Regions from separate parts of the Mesorhizobium sp. LSJC269B00 genome, predicted to be linked through region 1. Evidence: riboswitches for the same ligand, from Rfam matches in the RefSeq annotation. Region 1 holds a riboswitch; the other holds the start of a gene.
The links. A riboswitch is a leader RNA that binds a small molecule or an ion and turns the genes downstream of it on or off. The one in region 1 is predicted to bind thiamine pyrophosphate.
Positions count from the first base shown of each region.

Region 2: linked by a shared signal. The riboswitch ahead of X771_RS145605 (YkoF family thiamine/hydroxymethylpyrimidine-binding protein) and the one ahead of thiB (thiamine ABC transporter substrate binding subunit) in region 1 are both predicted to bind thiamine pyrophosphate.

Region 1 is NZ_AYVN01000022.1:2,269-9,867, forward strand. It holds gene X771_RS136695 (ABC-F family ATP-binding cassette domain-containing protein) at 1-794, opposite strand, end outside; gene X771_RS136690 (thiamine diphosphokinase) at 796-1,455, opposite strand; TPP riboswitch at 1,618-1,732, shown strand; gene thiB (thiamine ABC transporter substrate binding subunit) at 1,776-2,783, shown strand; gene thiP (thiamine/thiamine pyrophosphate ABC transporter permease) at 3,004-4,602, shown strand; gene thiQ (thiamine ABC transporter ATP-binding protein) at 4,599-5,363, shown strand; gene X771_RS136670 (M48 family metalloprotease) at 5,694-7,100, shown strand; gene X771_RS136665 (RNA polymerase factor sigma-32) at 7,193-7,599, opposite strand, start outside.
Region 2 is NZ_AYVN01000008.1:38,370-45,968, reverse strand. It holds gene X771_RS145560 (hypothetical protein) at 1-213, shown strand, start outside; gene X771_RS145565 (hypothetical protein) at 368-775, shown strand; gene X771_RS145570 (hypothetical protein) at 1,039-1,260, shown strand; partial or broken gene X771_RS1000000169890 (PRC-barrel domain containing protein) at 1,558-1,638, opposite strand; gene X771_RS0134425 (hypothetical protein) at 1,652-1,978, opposite strand; gene X771_RS145575 (hypothetical protein) at 2,140-2,442, shown strand; gene X771_RS145580 (DUF1236 domain-containing protein) at 2,785-3,114, shown strand; gene X771_RS145585 (hypothetical protein) at 3,213-3,428, shown strand; gene X771_RS145590 (DUF2934 domain-containing protein) at 3,521-3,760, shown strand; gene X771_RS145595 (hypothetical protein) at 3,917-4,168, opposite strand; partial or broken gene X771_RS145600 (GSU2403 family nucleotidyltransferase fold protein) at 4,539-4,835, opposite strand; TPP riboswitch at 5,034-5,146, shown strand; gene X771_RS145605 (YkoF family thiamine/hydroxymethylpyrimidine-binding protein) at 5,137-5,745, shown strand; gene X771_RS145610 (ABC transporter permease) at 6,001-6,843, shown strand; gene X771_RS145615 (ABC transporter ATP-binding protein) at 6,840-7,599, shown strand, end outside.

The DNA.
Region 1 (7,599 bases):
TCGGCGCCGCGATGGCCGCGAAAACGCTGGCGCATGGTCTGCAGTTCGCCCAGGCGGCGCATGTTGCGTTTGCGGCGAGCCGTCACGCCATAGCGCAGCCAATGCTCCTCGCGCACGATCTGGCGGCCGAGCTTGTGCTGTTCGCGCTCTTCCTCTTCCAGCACAAGGTCGCGCCATTCCTCGAAATGGCCAAAGCCCTTGTCGAGGCGGCGGGTCTGGCCACGGTCGAGCCAGACAGTGGCGCGCGAGACGCGTTCGAGGAAGCGACGGTCGTGCGAGATGACGATCAGCGCCGAAGACGTCCGGACAAGCTCTTCTTCCAGCCATTCGATGACCGACAAATCGAGATGGTTCGTCGGCTCATCAAGCAGCAGAATATCGGGTTCGGGCGCCATGACGCGGGCAAGTGCTGCGCGGCGCGCCTCGCCGCCGGAGAGATCGTTGGGGTTCTCCGTGCCGGCGAGGCCGAGATGCTCCATCAGATATGTGGCGCGGTAGGGATCGTCGGCAGGCCCAAGCCCGGCCTCGACATAGGCGCGCACATTGGCAAAGCCGTCCATGTCGGGCATTTGCGGGAGATAGCGCACCGTTGCCGAAGGCTGGCGGAAGACCTCGCCGTCTTGCGGCTCGATCAGACCAGCAGCAATCTTCAGGAGCGTCGACTTGCCGGAGCCGTTGCGGCCGACGAGCGCGATCTTGTCACCGGCGGACGCCGTCAGTTCGGCGCCATCGAGCAGCGGCGTGCCGCCAAAGGTCAGTCTTATGCCGTCGAGGTTGAGAAGGGGCGGGGCCATGTCAGCTTTCAGGCAAGGGGTAGGGGTGGGCGAGCAGCAGCGCGCGGCCATGGCCGAGCGCGATTTCGAGGCCGCCCCCGGTCGTGTTGGACTTGACCTCGTTCGAGATGGTCAGCGACGAGCCGAACACGACCTCGACATGGTCGAGCGGCCACTTCGCGCCGGACACGGTGAGGCCCGAAAGATCGGAAAAGCCGAGCACCGAAAACAGCGTTCCGTCGGCATAGTCGAAGCCGGCCTTGCCAGGCAGCAGAGGGGCGCCTTCCTGCGCTCCGCTGGTCAACAGCAATTTTGTGCCGGCCTCGGCCAGCCGCAGGCTGAGCGCCAGATGGAGGAAGGCGTGGTCGGCGCGCTTGCCGCCGAAAGCGCCGGCCAGCACCAGGCTGGTGGCGCCGCGTTCCAATGCCGCCGCGATCGCCAGTTCGCCATCGGTCTTGTCCTTTTCGGGAGGAAACACCTCCCGCGGCACGGCGGCGAGATCGGCAGGCAGGTCCGCCGGCACGGAATCGAAATCGCCGACCCACAGCTCCGGCATCACGCCGAGCAGGCGGGCATGATCGATGCCGGCGTCGGCGGCGATGACGCGCGTGCCCGCGACCTGGCGGTCGAGCCGCGGCGTGCGGACGAGATCGCCGCCAAGCAGGATGGTGAATGTGCTCATATCCGCTGGCCCTTACCAGCCCCGCCGACGAAACGGAAGGCCGAGCGGCACCGTCACTCTTTGTTGGAGCATGATCTTTTTCCGGAAACGGATTCCACTTTCCGGGATCACGCTCGGGCAAACTTCCACTTGCGTGGCACCTTGGCCGGGCCTATGTGTCGAAACGCTCTAACGGGGTGCCGGACGCGATCTTCGCGGACCGGCTGAGAGGCAGTCTCGCCAACCCGCTGAACCTGATCCGGTTTGTACCGGCGGAGGGATTAGACGCTTCGGACAGCCCGACGCCTCAATTCCTTTCAACACGAATGAAGGAGGCGCCGATGCGCATTTTTTTGTCCCGTCTTGTCCCAGCGCTTGGGCTTGCTGTTTCGCTACTGGCAAGCCCTGCGTGCGCGCAGGAAAAACTCACGATCTATACCTATGAGAGTTTCACTGCCGACTGGGGTCCAGGCCCCCAGGTGAAGAAGGAATTCGAGGCCGAGTGTGGCTGCAGCGTCGACTTCGTCTCGGTGGCCGACGGCGTCGCGCTGCTCAATCGCGTCAAGCTCGAAGGTGCGTCGACCAAAGCCGATATCGTGCTTGGCCTCGACACCAACCTCACCGCGGAAGCCAAGGCTTCCGGCCTGTTTGTCCCACATGGCGCGGTGGCTGAAAACAACGTGCCGGGCGGCTGGAGCGACGACACTTTCGTGCCCTACGATTATGGCTATTTCGCCGTCGTCTACGACACCGAGAAGCTGAAGAACCCACCGAAGAGCCTGAAGGAATTGGTCGAGGGCGATGCCGCCGACAAGATCGTCATCCAGGATCCGAGGACGTCGACGCCGGGCCTTGGCCTGCTGCTGTGGGTTAAGTCGGTCTATGGCGACAAGGCGCCGGAAGCCTGGGCGAAACTCAAGGGCAAAGTGCTGACGGTGACGCCGGGCTGGAGCGAGGCCTACGGCCTGTTCACCAAGGGCGAGGCGCCGATGGTGCTTTCCTATACGACGTCGCCGGCCTACCACATGGTGGCCGAGAACACCGGGCGCTTCCAGGCGGCGTCGTTCGAGGAGGGCGAGTATCTGCAGGTCGAGGTCGCCGGCATCACCACCACGGGCGCGAAGAGCCCGCTGGCGGCGAAGTTCCTGGCCTTCATGACCGGGCCGAAATTCCAGGATGTCATTCCGGAGACCAACTGGATGTTCCCGGCCGGGAAAACCGACAAGCCGCTCAATCCGGCTTTTGATAGGCTGGTCAAGCCGGCGAAGACCTTGCTGTTCAGCCCGGAAGAGGTCGCGGCAAATCGCAAGGCCTGGGTGGATGAATGGCTGGCGGTGATGAGCAAGTAGCTTTGGCTGTATGATCGAAAGATGAGTGCCCTACGGCGCCCCCCTCTGTCCTGCCGGACATCTCCCCCACGAGGGGGGAGATTGGCTATCGTCGGCGATTTCGCCAGTCGCCAAGGTTGCAGGAATAAGCGGGGCGCGGAAATAGCTGGTCTCCCCCCTTGTGGGGGAGATGTCCGGCAGGACAGAGGGGGGCGCGAAGGAACGCGACGCCCGGTAAAGAGTGCAACGCTCTGACCCCCGCATCACGGCCGGCATTGTCGCGCTTGCGGCAATCGCGCTGCTGATCGGTGGCGCCTTCGCCGGCCTTATCCGCGAAGGCGCGCACGACCTTTCCGGCGCCGCGTCCGCCTTTGACCTCTATCTCCTGCGCGTTGTCCGCTTCACGCTCTGGCAGGCTGCGCTCTCGATGCTGCTTTCCGTCGTACCGGCGCTGTTCGTCGCCCGGGCGCTGTCGCGGCATCCGCGCTTCTTCGGACGCGGCTTCATCCTGCAGCTATTCACTGTGCCCCTTGCCTTGCCGGCAATTGTCGGAGCGCTGGGAATACTGGCGCTCTATGGCCGCGCCGGTTATTTCGCCGCGATCGGTGGCCAGAGCTGGCCCGACATCTATGGGCTGTCGGGCATCCTCGTCGCCCACGTCTTCTTCAACCTGCCGCTGGCCACCCGGCTGTTCCTCGAAGCGCTGGGAACGGTGCCGGCCGATCAATGGCGGCTGGCGAGCCAGCTCGGCATGGGGGCGAGGCCAGCCTTCCGGCTGATCGAGTGGCCGGTGCTGCGCGCCGCGCTGCCGGGCGTCGCCGGGCTTGTCTTCATGCTTTGCATCACCTCCTTCACCATCGTCCTGATCCTCGGCGGCGGGCCGGCGGCGACGACGCTGGAAGTCGCCATCTATCAGGCGCTGCGTTTCGACTTCGATCCGGCGCGAGCGGTGACGCTGACGGTGCTACAGATCGCGCTGACTTTCGCCGTCATGCTGGCGCTGACGCGGCTCGGCGCCAATGTGACCGGCGACGCCAATTTGCCTGTCGCGCCGCGCCGCTATCACTTGGCCGGCAAAGCAGAAACAGCGTTCAACGCCGTCCTGATCGTGCTCGCCTTGCTGTTCGTCGCCGGACCGATGGCGGCCACCGTTGCCTCCGGCCTCGGCGCCGATCTCGGCCGGCTGGCGGGCGAGAGTGCCGTGCGTCAGGCGACGCTGACCAGCGCCGGTCTCGCCTTCTCGGCGGCGCTACTTTCGGTGGCGCTGGCACTGTCGCTGATCATGGCGCGGCGGGCACTGTCGCTGCGCCGCCGGTCCAGTGCCCGTTCATTGCTCGAACATGCCACCGACACCGGCGCCGGCTTCGTCCTCGTCGTGCCGCCCATCGTCATCGGCGCCGGCTGGTTTCTCCTGCTGCGCACGGTCAGCGATGTCTTTGCCATCGCGCCGGTCATGGTCGTCACCGTCAATGCGGTGATGGCGATGCCCTTTGCCATCCGCGCGATGCGCCCGGCCTATGATGCGGCGAGCGAGCGCCATGAAAAGCTGTGCGCGCAGCTCGGCATTGCGGGCTGGAACCGGCTGCTTCTGGTCGACTGGCCATCGCTCCGGCGGCCGCTGGCCACCGGCTTTGCCTTCGCCATGGCACTGTCGCTCGGCGATCTCGGCGTCATCGCGCTGTTCGGCAGCGATTCGGTGCAGACCTTGCCCTATCTCCTGCTGGCGCGCATGGGCAGCTATCGCACGGCCGATGCTGCCGGGCTGGCTTTGCTGCTCGGGGCGGTCTGCCTTGCATTGGTGGTCGCGGCAGACTGGCTGGGACGGGGAGAGAGATCGTGACGTCCGCTGTGGAGAAAGGCACGACTGTCCGGCTGGACAAGGTCTCGTTCAGCTATGGCGAAACGCCATTCCTGTTCGATGTCGAATTCGATACATCTAAGATCACCGCCATCATGGGGGCAAGCGGTTCGGGCAAATCGACCTTGCTCAATCTGGTGGCTGGTTTCGAGACGCCGGAGTCCGGTCGTGTGCTGATCGGCGCCGCCGATGTCGGCGCCGAGCCGCCTTCGGCGCGGCCGGTGTCGATGGTATTCCAGGAAAACAATCTGTTTGCTCATCTCTCGGTGGAGAAGAATGTCGGGCTCGGCCGCTCGCCATCGCTCAACCTGACCGACGCCGATCGCGCCGCAATCGCCGAGGCGCTTGACCGCGTCGGCCTGGCCGGCAAGGAAATGCGCCTGCCGCGCGAACTCTCCGGCGGCGAAAGGCAGCGCGTGGCGCTCGCCCGCGTTCTGGTGCGCGACCGGCCAGTGCTGCTGCTCGACGAGCCGTTCGCTTCGCTCGGGCCAGCACTGCGCGACGACATGCTCGACCTGGTGGCCGGCGTTCATGCCGAGCGGGCGATGACGGTGCTGTTCGTCACGCATCAGCCGGAAGACGCTCGCCGTATCGGCGAGCAGATGGTTTTTCTGGACAATGGCAGGGTTGCCGCGACGGGACCTGCCGGCGATTTTTTCGACGGCACTGGCCCTGAAGCGTTTCGGCGCTATATCGGCGCAAGTTCGGGCGGATCACGCGATATTGCCCGGAAGCGGACATAATTTACGACCAAACCGGCTACAGGTGATGTGGCGCTTGCTTGCCATGGTCCAGTCGATGTGGCTAGGTCCGCTTAGTACTGGTCCGGCACGAGCCGTGATTTGCCCCTACAGCGCCGCACCCGGCCGGATGCGTAAACGCTGTAGGTTTTTTGATGTGTGCAGGATTGCCAACGAAACCGATTTTTCGCTGGCGCGGACCCCGGTTCCAAATCATGCGCCGAGAGCTGAAGGAACGCCGTGCTGCCGACCGGCACTGACACTTTGAAACGCAGACCGCTGGTGCGCTTCCTCGCGCTGGCCGGCCTTGCCGTGGCGCTGGCCAGCTGCCAGATGTTCACGCCTCCCGAAGTGCAGGAATCCGGCTTCCAGCCTTCCGACAAGCCGATCACGGTCGACAATGTCGCCGCCAACAGCAAGCTTGCCGAACTGGCGAAGGCACAGCATCCGCGCATCCTTGCCACCTATGGCGGCGAATATTCCGATCCCAAGCTCGAGCGCATGGTGGCCAAGGTTGTCGGCAGCCTGACCGTGGTGTCGGCCAATCCGACCCAGACCTATCGCATCACCATCCTCAATTCGCCCAACGTCAACGCTTTCGCGCTGCCGGGTGGCTATCTCTACGTCACCCGCGGCCTGCTGGCGCTGGCCAATGATTCGGCCGAACTCGCCGCCGTCATCGCGCATGAGATGGGCCACGTCACCGCCAATCACGGTCTGCAGCGACAGCAGCTCGAGGCCGAGGAAGGCCTGGCGACCAAGGTGGTCTCCGATGTGCTGGGCGACAGCCCGACCGCCAAGCAGGCATTGATCCGCGGCAAGCTGAGGCTGGCGCAGTTCTCGCGCAACCAGGAGCTGGAGGCAGACGCCATCGGCATCAAGTCGATCGGCGAGGCGGGTTACGATCCCTATGCCGCCGGGCGTTTCCTGCAGTCGATGTCGGCCTACACCGATTTCCGCTCGATCAGCGGCGCCACCGACGCCAGCCTCGACTTCCTGGCCACGCACCCCAACACGCCGCAGCGAATTGATCTGGCGCAGCGCCACGCCCGCCAGTTCGGCGCGCCGGGCATCGGCACCCGCGACCGCGATTCCTTCCTGGCCGGGATAGACGGCCTGCTCTATGGCGACACGCCGGAAGAGGGCTATGTGCGCGGCCAGACCTTCCTGCATCCGGGCCTCGGCGTTTCGTTCACGGTGCCCGACGGCTTCATCATCGACAATTCGGCGGCGGCGGTGACGGCGACCGGTCCCGGCGACATGGCGATCCGCTTCGACGGTGTGTCGATCGACAAGGATCGTGCGCTGACCGACTACATCAGAAGCGGCTGGGTGGCCGGTCTCGACGAGACCAGTGTGCGCCAGGAGACGATCGACGGCAACCAGGCGGCGACCGCGCACGCCGGCGCCGATGGCTGGCAGTTCGACATTGCGGTGATCCGCGCCGGCGGTCAGGTCTACCGGCTTTTGACAGCGGCCCCCTCGGCCAGCACGACACTCGATCCGGTGGCACGCTCGGTCAGCGGTTCGTTCCGCGTGCTCAGCCCCGCCGAGAAGGCGGCACTGAAGCCGCTGCATATCCGCGTCGTCACGGTACAGGCCGGGCAGACGATGGGCACACTTTCGGCGCAGATGGTCGGCGTCGACCGCAAGCTCGATCTGTTCCGCGTGCTCAACGCGATGTCGCCGGGCGCCTCGGTTTCGGCCGGCGACAAGGTCAAGATCGTCACGGACAGATAGCGCCGGTCTTCGTCAGAAACCCCAGCCTTCGTAGTGCTTTTTTCTGAGATAACTTTTCTGAGATAACTCGGGGTACCCCGTTCCTGGCAATCTCAGGCCGCCATGAACTCCGGATTCTGCTTCACCAGCGCGAGCTTGAGCTTTTCCATGGCGCGGGCCTCGATCTGCCGGACACGCTCCTTGGAAATGCCGAGCGTCTCGCCAAGCGCCTCAAGCGTCGCACCTTCGTCGCTCAGCCGGCGCTCCTCGATGATCCTGAGTTCGCGGGCATTGAGCGCGCGGAGCGCCGTCTTCAGCCACATCAGGCGCCGTTCGACGTCGATGGTGTCGCCGGCGACCTCGTCAGGCAATGGATCGTCCGAAATCAGGAAGTCCATCCGCTCGGTGGTGCCAGCTTCGTCGGCGAGCGGTGCGTTGAGCGAAGAGTCAGGTGCTGAAAGCCTGGAATCCATCTTCGCGACATCGGCCTCGGAGACGCCTAGGGCTACCGAGACTTCGC
Region 2 (7,599 bases), on a different contig from region 1:
CTCGTCAGCGTCGTTGACGCCTGCACGAGCGATCGCGTTGCCGGGCACTGCGTGTCAATGGCCAGGGCGGTAGAGGAGTTGCGAGTGCTGACCGGTGATTTCGTATCGCCGGACGAGACGGTGGCCAACGCGCTGTCGGCAGTGGCGCTGGGGCGCGGCTGCGCGGTGGTGTTCGACGAGCGAGCGGGCGCCGACATCTTGCTGACGCCGTAGCGCGGCGGCGCCGGGTTGTGGCAGCCAGAAAAGTCGAACAGCGTGCAAAAAGCTGTGCAGGCATGGCCCCATAACCGGGGCGTGGAAAAGTTCTGCGCGTGGGTGTATTCTCCAGGTCGCAAGCGGTCGCAGACCGCATAGGGGGAGAAATGACATGCCGAGGGTTTCAGAACTCTTTTTCAAAACTGCCATCTTGTTCCTGATGTTGGGGATTGCGGCCGGCCTGCAGATGGCGATCTCGGGCGACCACGCCGCTTTTCCGGCGCACGCGCATATCAATCTGCTCGGTTGGGTGACGAGCGCCATCTTCGGCGGCTACTACGCGCTCAATCCGCAAAAGGCGGCGCGTCGCATCGCCATGATCCACTACGGGCTCTACACACTCGGCCTGGTGATCATGCTGCCGGCGCTGTATGTGATGCTGCAGGGAAACCCGGCGCTTGAACCGATCGTCGCCGGCGGCTCGCTCATCGTCGCCGCTGCCGTTCTGGTTTTTGCTTTCGTGGTGTTTTCGCCCGAAACGGCGCGCTCGGTGTCCGGCGTGGTGCCGGCTTCTCGCTGACTGTTCGCGCAGCGATCAAGTCCGACCCGCGTTCGCGACCCGCCACGCGGGTTGGCCAGGCCGATGGCCGCAGCCGCTGGCTGCGGTGTCTATCGCCGCGTCGGCGCTTAACATACCCGAGTCCCACCACGTATTATTTCGTGACTATTTGGCGCCGGAACCTTCCCAGATATCGCGCGTTGCGGCGACTGTATTCGCGCTGCCTTATATATAGGCAGACTTGAGTACGTCCACAGCATGGGTTGGGGGAGGAGCAGGCCACCATGTCGAACAGAGAAATCGGAACGTCGGCCTCACTGGGCCGACGCATCGCCGATCTGAAAGCCAGGATGCGAGACGCCAGCGTTACTGAACACGAGATGCAGACCTTCCAGAAGGTCGCGGCCATCATGGGGGGTGTCGAAGGCTCCCTACGCCTCGACGCCGACGACCTGATCGCGGCGTCCTTCGTCACCGAGGCGCTCGGCGATCCCGGGTCGAACTGAAGGCCAGAGCCCGTCGGCACTCAAGTGCCGGCGGTCGATGGCCCGATTCGCAGCGCTGCATGCGAGCGTGCCCGCACCGCCCGCGCCGGGGATCTCTTGCGCACTTTGAAGCTTTCAGGCGAGCGGCCTCCACGGCGCTTGAAATATCGGACTTCGCGTTCGTGCTTCTCGGCTGCCTCGCGGCTGTCGAACGTGCTGAGATTGCGTCGCCGTCCAGCCCTTGACCACAAGGGCTAAGCCAAAATCGCCAAGGCGCCTTAAACGAAGGATCCGGCCAGCCGGATCCTTCGAAATATCGCGATGCTCCGGCATCGCCTTCAGCTCATACTTGGTCCAACTGGTGACGGCGTGGACGTCCCGGGAAACCTCTCGAAAGTCCGCGGTCGCTGCCTTACACGTCGTCGAACGGGCCGCCGCGCCTCGCCAGGTCGTGACCAATGGCGGCTTCCTCGGCGTCGTCGGGCAAGGCATCGTCACTGTCTTGGTAGGGGTTGTCGTCATCCTCCTCGGGCAGTTCGCCTTCCTTCTCGACACCGGTGGTGTCCGGCAGGCTTTCCTCATCTGCTCCGTCGGGCAGGACCGTTGCGCCACGCAGCGCATCCCAATCCTGCCGACCCGGCGTCGGCGCTTCCACTTCATCATTGGCGATCCTGTCGCGGGCATCGTTTTTGCTCGGTGGCGCCTCGACCTCGTCATTGGGTTTTCTGTTTCGTTCCATGATTGCCTCCTCTGGGCGGCTTAGCGTCGAGAAGGTGGAACTCACTTCCGGCTGCCAGGTTCCAGCAACCACTCCAGCTTCAGTGGAACCAATTGCCGCCAGTCTGCTTTGCCAAGGACTAGTCTGCTTTGCCAAGGTGATGAATCCAGAGGAGCTGGACCATGAAGACTTTCCCCCTCATCCCATGCGTGCTGCTCTTGGCGCTGGTCGACCCGGCGGCCGCGCAGGACAATAGCGACCAGCACGGCCCTGCCGCGCCTTGCCAGGCGCAGCCTCAGGACGATGGTCAGAAGCCGCCGGCCGCCAATGGCGGTGGCGAATCGTCCAGCACGCTCGGTCCCTGCGGCGGCGTGCTGCAGCCGCCGCCCAGTGGTGACCAGGGTATGACGCAGCCGCCGCCGGATCAGGGCAAGACGCCGGTGATCAAGCCTGGCGAGGTGCCTGCGCAGCCGCCGAAGCAATGACCTTTGCTTGAAACTTCACGGCGTGGCACGAAGGCGGTCGGTTCCGGTCTTGGCCGGGCACGACGCGGTCACCGGATCAATGCCGGCGCCGGCCGCGATCGCCACCGGAATTGGAGCCGTGCATCGTCCATGTCGAAGGTCTCCTGAGGGATTGTGCTTCAATGCGAATCTTGCGGGTGCGGGTTCTGCTGGCATGACCGGAAGCCGATCAATTTAGTCTCCGCTTGCGGAACAAGACCGTACCGGCTGCGTTTGCCTCCAGGAGCCCGCCACCTCGATCTGCGCTGTTTTCGCCTCATGCGGGAACACGGCGGAGCTCGCCAACAACGACAGGAGACGAAGATGAAAACCATCCTTATTCCCGCCGTCGCCGGGCTCGCCATGATCGCTGGTATCGGCATTGCCGCCGCCGACGAGGTCATCGTCACGCAGCCGGCACAGCAGCAGGTGATCATCACCCCGGAACAGCGCACGGTCGTGCACCAATACGTAAAGAAACATCCGCTTGCCTCGGTCAATCTGCTCGGCGTCGAATTGAATGTCGGCACTGCCTTGCCTGACACTGTCGAGCTGCAGGAGGTTCCCGACGTTCAGTACAGATACGCCGTCGTCGACAACCATACCGTGTTGGTCGACCCCAGCACGCGCAGGATTGTCGAGGTGGTCGAGTAACGCTCGACAACCTAACCATTCATCGGTGATACGGCCCTGTCGTTCTTCCCAAAAGGGCGGCAGGGCCGAATGACGAACATGATGAAAGGAGAATTGCCATGTTGCCGCATGTCGAGACCCCGAACTCCGCCAATGTTGCGGCGTGTTGCGACAAGTTGCTGGCCGAGCGCAACACGGCGCTGTTATCGATGAAGGAAGCGATCGCGCTCCTGCGGGAGCGCACCGGCACCGATCGTTCGGATGCCGACCTCGCCGGGCTGATCGTCAAGAAAGCGGCGCTGCTCGGCGTTGCGGTGATTTCCGACCCGCGCTGAGATGTCTCGTCACTCAAGACGCCGGTCGAATTTTCGGCTAATGTTTTCGTGGAATCTGGACCAACCGGCCGGACCCAACCACGGAGGCTTAAGTGACGGACGACAAACAGGACCGCATTCGCCAGCGCGCGCACGAGATCTGGGAAAAGGCCGGCCGGCCTGAAGGCGCGCATCAGGAACACTGGGAGCAGGCCACGGCTGAAGTCGATGGCGCGGTCGCCAAGCCCAAAAAGGCGGCGAAGAAAGCTGACGCCAAGCCCGCCAAGGCAGCCGCCAAGCCAAAGGCGGCGAAGCCTGCCGCCGCAAAGTCCGGCAAAGCCAAATCGAAATAAGGCCAGAAATAAGGCCAGTCGAAATAAAGCAAGGCCGGAATTCGCTGGCCGGGGCCATCCTTGGCGCCCGCCGTTCAGGCGCGCCCGAGCCTCTCAACCTGACGAATTGCGCCTGCGACGGGCAGCGCAATTCCTTGTGTTTGGCGACAGGCGCCCTCATGCCTCCCAGGCATAACTCGACAGCGCAAAGCGAATGCCGGCAGCTGTCATGGCCAGTTCGCATTCGGTGATCTGGCGCAGGTGGCGCAGATAGCGCGTTACAGTCTGTGGCAGCCAGCCGGCGCAGGCCTCGACATAGGCGCGGCTGTGAACAAGGGTGCCGGTCGACAGCCTCTCGTCCTTCTCGGCAACGACTTTCAGATATTGGCGGATGAAGCGGATGTCGTCGGCGATGTCTTGGCTGGCCATTCGCCAAGCCCCGGCGAGGCGTTCGCACTGATCGAATGACAAGGGCAACAAAGGGGGCGGCAATAAAGGCGGCGGCAACAAAGGCGGCGGCAACGACGGGGGTGACAGCAAAGGCCGAGAGAGATCGGCGAAGGCAACATGGTTCGCTGTGCTCAAGGACATTCCTCTCTGCGAAAAGAGATATCGTACTTTATGTACGAATAAGCGTCAAGCCAATTTCGTACGGTTGGGACGATGGAAATGAATATAGCAGCGGTCGCTTCAGCTAATCCCGCATCGTGAATCCTTCAGGAGTCGCACCAATTTCGCGGAGGGATTTCCCCAGGATGGTGTGACTGTTTTCCCTCGTGGCGGCGTCGAACAGGTTCAAGCCGCCCCGGATCGTCTCGCGCCAGTTTTCGCCCTTGTCCCACGCTTCCATGAAGGCGAAGGCAAGGTCGTCCTGGCGACGCGTGGCTTCGAGCGCTTGGGTCAGCAGGCGCGCTTGATGGAGATCCTTCTCCCGCTTGGCGCCAGCGCTCGGCCCGCGTCGCGAGGCGACGATCAGCTTGTGGATGGCGTAGCGCTGGGGCGAGGGGACCAGCACAGGCAAGCCCGAGCGATGCAGGAGCACAGTCCGGATGGGGTCGCGGATAAGGAAATCCAGAAACCGTAAGGGCTGCGCGGAGTCTCTGCCGTTTTCTTATAATTACGTTTATCAGCTTGAATTTCAACGCAGTTATAAGAAGTTCGTGGAAACGTTATAACGCAACGAACTGACGAGTCGTCTGTTAACGCCCGGGCGCCCGGCACGTCTGGCCCAAAACACTTTCCCGCAGTGCCTCAACAAACGGCTTCCCCAATGCCGCGAACGGTGCTTTAACCCGCCCATCCACAGGGGTGCTCCGTATCGTCGGGGCTGAGATGAGGGCGGCAAGCCTTCGGACCCTAAAGCTGATCTGGATAATACCAGCGGAGCGAGGCGGGCGATGTTTTCAGGCGCACAGATTTCCCTTTATCCCATGACCGACGATTTCGTCGGCGTCATCCTCGGCGCGCTCGGCGCGCTCGATCCCTGGCGCGACCGGCTGCGGATCGAAACCGATGACATCTCGACCCTTATGGTCGGGCCGCCCGAGGTGCTGTTTCCCGCCATGCGCGACCTGTTCGTCGCGGCGGCCAAAAGCGGCAAGCACTGCGTGCTTTCGGCGGCGGTCTCGCGCGGCTGTCCGGGCGAGCCCGACGATCCGATCTGCCGCTCCGACGAGACCGGCGGCCCCGCCATTCCGCTGGACGAGCGCAAGATCGCCGCGATCCGCGCTGTCCAGGCCACGCCGTCGACCGGCCAGCCGGTGGCGGCGCAGTTCTCGCTCTACGTTATGGGCACGGGCGACCATATGGACGAGATCTACGGCTGCATCGATTTCCTGAAACAGTCCGGCGTCTTTGAGCGCTCAAAGAACTTCTGCACCAAATTGCGTGGCGATGCCGGTGCGGTGTTTGCCACGCTCAACGAGGCCTTCTGCCGCTTCGGCCCCGGCGCCGGCCACGTCACCCTCGACATCACGATCTCGGCGAACAGCCCGAGCGCCGTCTGAGCCGCGGCTCAAGCGTCGTTCCTTGAGGATATTGCCGTGGCTGGTTTATCTGACCCATTGCGTGGAGGAGATGCCTCTGACCCCTCAGCACAGAGAGGAGGGGAGCCATTGGCGATTGGCGAAGACCGCGATGCCCACGAATCTCCCCCCTCGAGCAGGAGATGGCCGGCAGGCCAGAGGGGGTCCCAGCGCGTGGAGCGCCGACGTCCTTTTCGCATCGGCAAGGCGTGGGCGCTCTATGCGAGACGACCCCCTCTGTCGCCTTCGGCGACATCTCCCCCTCGAGGGGGGAGATTAGCCGCAGCCATCGCCAAGACCATCCCCGCCGCCTGCGCCTCCGCCCTGCTCCTCGCGGCGTGGGAGCTCTACGCCCGCTATGGTGGCGCTGCGCCCACCATGCTGCCGGCGCCGTCGCGCGTGCTGCAGCAGGCCTGGGAGCATCGCGCTGCCCTTGCCGACAACACGCTGCCCACCATCCGCGCCACATCAGCCGGCTTCGCCTGCTCGTTGGTCGCTGCCTTCGTGCTTTCGGCGCTGGTCGATTTCTTGGCCCCGCTGCGCCGCGCGCTGTTTCCGCTGCTGATTGTCAGCCAGACCTTGCCGCTGGTCGCGATTGCGCCGCTCATCGTACTGTGGTTCGGCTTCGGGCTGATGCCAAAAATCTTGCTTGTGGCGCTCGTTACCTTCTTCCCGATGATGGTGGCGCTGGTCGAGGGTTTTGCCGCGACCAGCAAGGCGATTTCGCAGATGCTCGCCACCATGGGGGCAGGGCGCTGGCGCATCTTCTGGCTGGCGCGCCTGCCTTCGGCGCTGCCCTATTTCTTCGCCGGGCTGCGCATCTCCATCACCTACGCCGTCGTCGGCGCGATCTTCGCCGAATATGCGGGGGCGGCGAAGGGGCTGGGCATCTACATGCTCAATGCCAAGAACAACTTTCGGCCCGATCTGGTGCTCGCCGCGGTCGCCGTCAGCGCCGCGCTCACGCTTGTCTTGTTCGCCATTGCGGTGCTCGTCCAGCGCTTCGCCATGCCTTGGGAGAATGCAGGGAGCGAAAGCCGCGACGGCAAGGTTGAAGCTGCAGAAGAGAACCGTCAATGACGCGGCTCGAACTCCGGGACATCAGGAAGAACTTCGGCGCGCTTGAGGTGCTCGCCGGCATTTCGCTTCATGTCGCGGCCGGCGAGTTCGTCTCCATCCTCGGCCCTTCCGGCGCCGGCAAGTCGACGCTGTTCCAGTTGCTGACCGGCGCGCTGAAAGGCGAGGGCGACATGCGCTTCGACGGCGCGCCATTGCAGGGCAGCCCCTTCGCCTTCATGCCGCAGCGCGACGCGCTGATGCCGTGGCGGCGCGTCATCGACAATGTGACGCTGGGGCTGGAAGTGCAGGGTCTTGGCCGCAAGGCGGCGCGCGAACGCGTCGCGCCGTTGTTCGCTGAGTTCGGCCTTGCCGGTTTCGAGCGCGCCTGGCCGGCCGAGCTTTCCGGCGGCATGCGCCAGCGCGCCGCCCTTTTGCGCACCGTGGTGCAGCAGCGCGACATGCTGCTGCTCGACGAGCCCTTTGGCGCGCTGGATGCACTGACCCGCGCGGGTATGCAGCGCTGGCTGGAAGGCATGTGGCAGCGCCAACGCTGGACGGCGCTGCTGATCACCCATGACGTGCGCGAAGCCGTCTACCTCTCCGATCGCATCTATCTGATGTCGGCGCGGCCGGCCCGCATCATCGGCGAGATTGCCGTGCCGCTGCCGCGCCCGCGCACCACCGGCAGCGATGCCGCGCGCCAGGCCGCCGCGCTCGAAGCCGACATCCTCGACACGCTGCTCAATCCCGGGACTGACCGGCCCTCGTTCCCGCAGA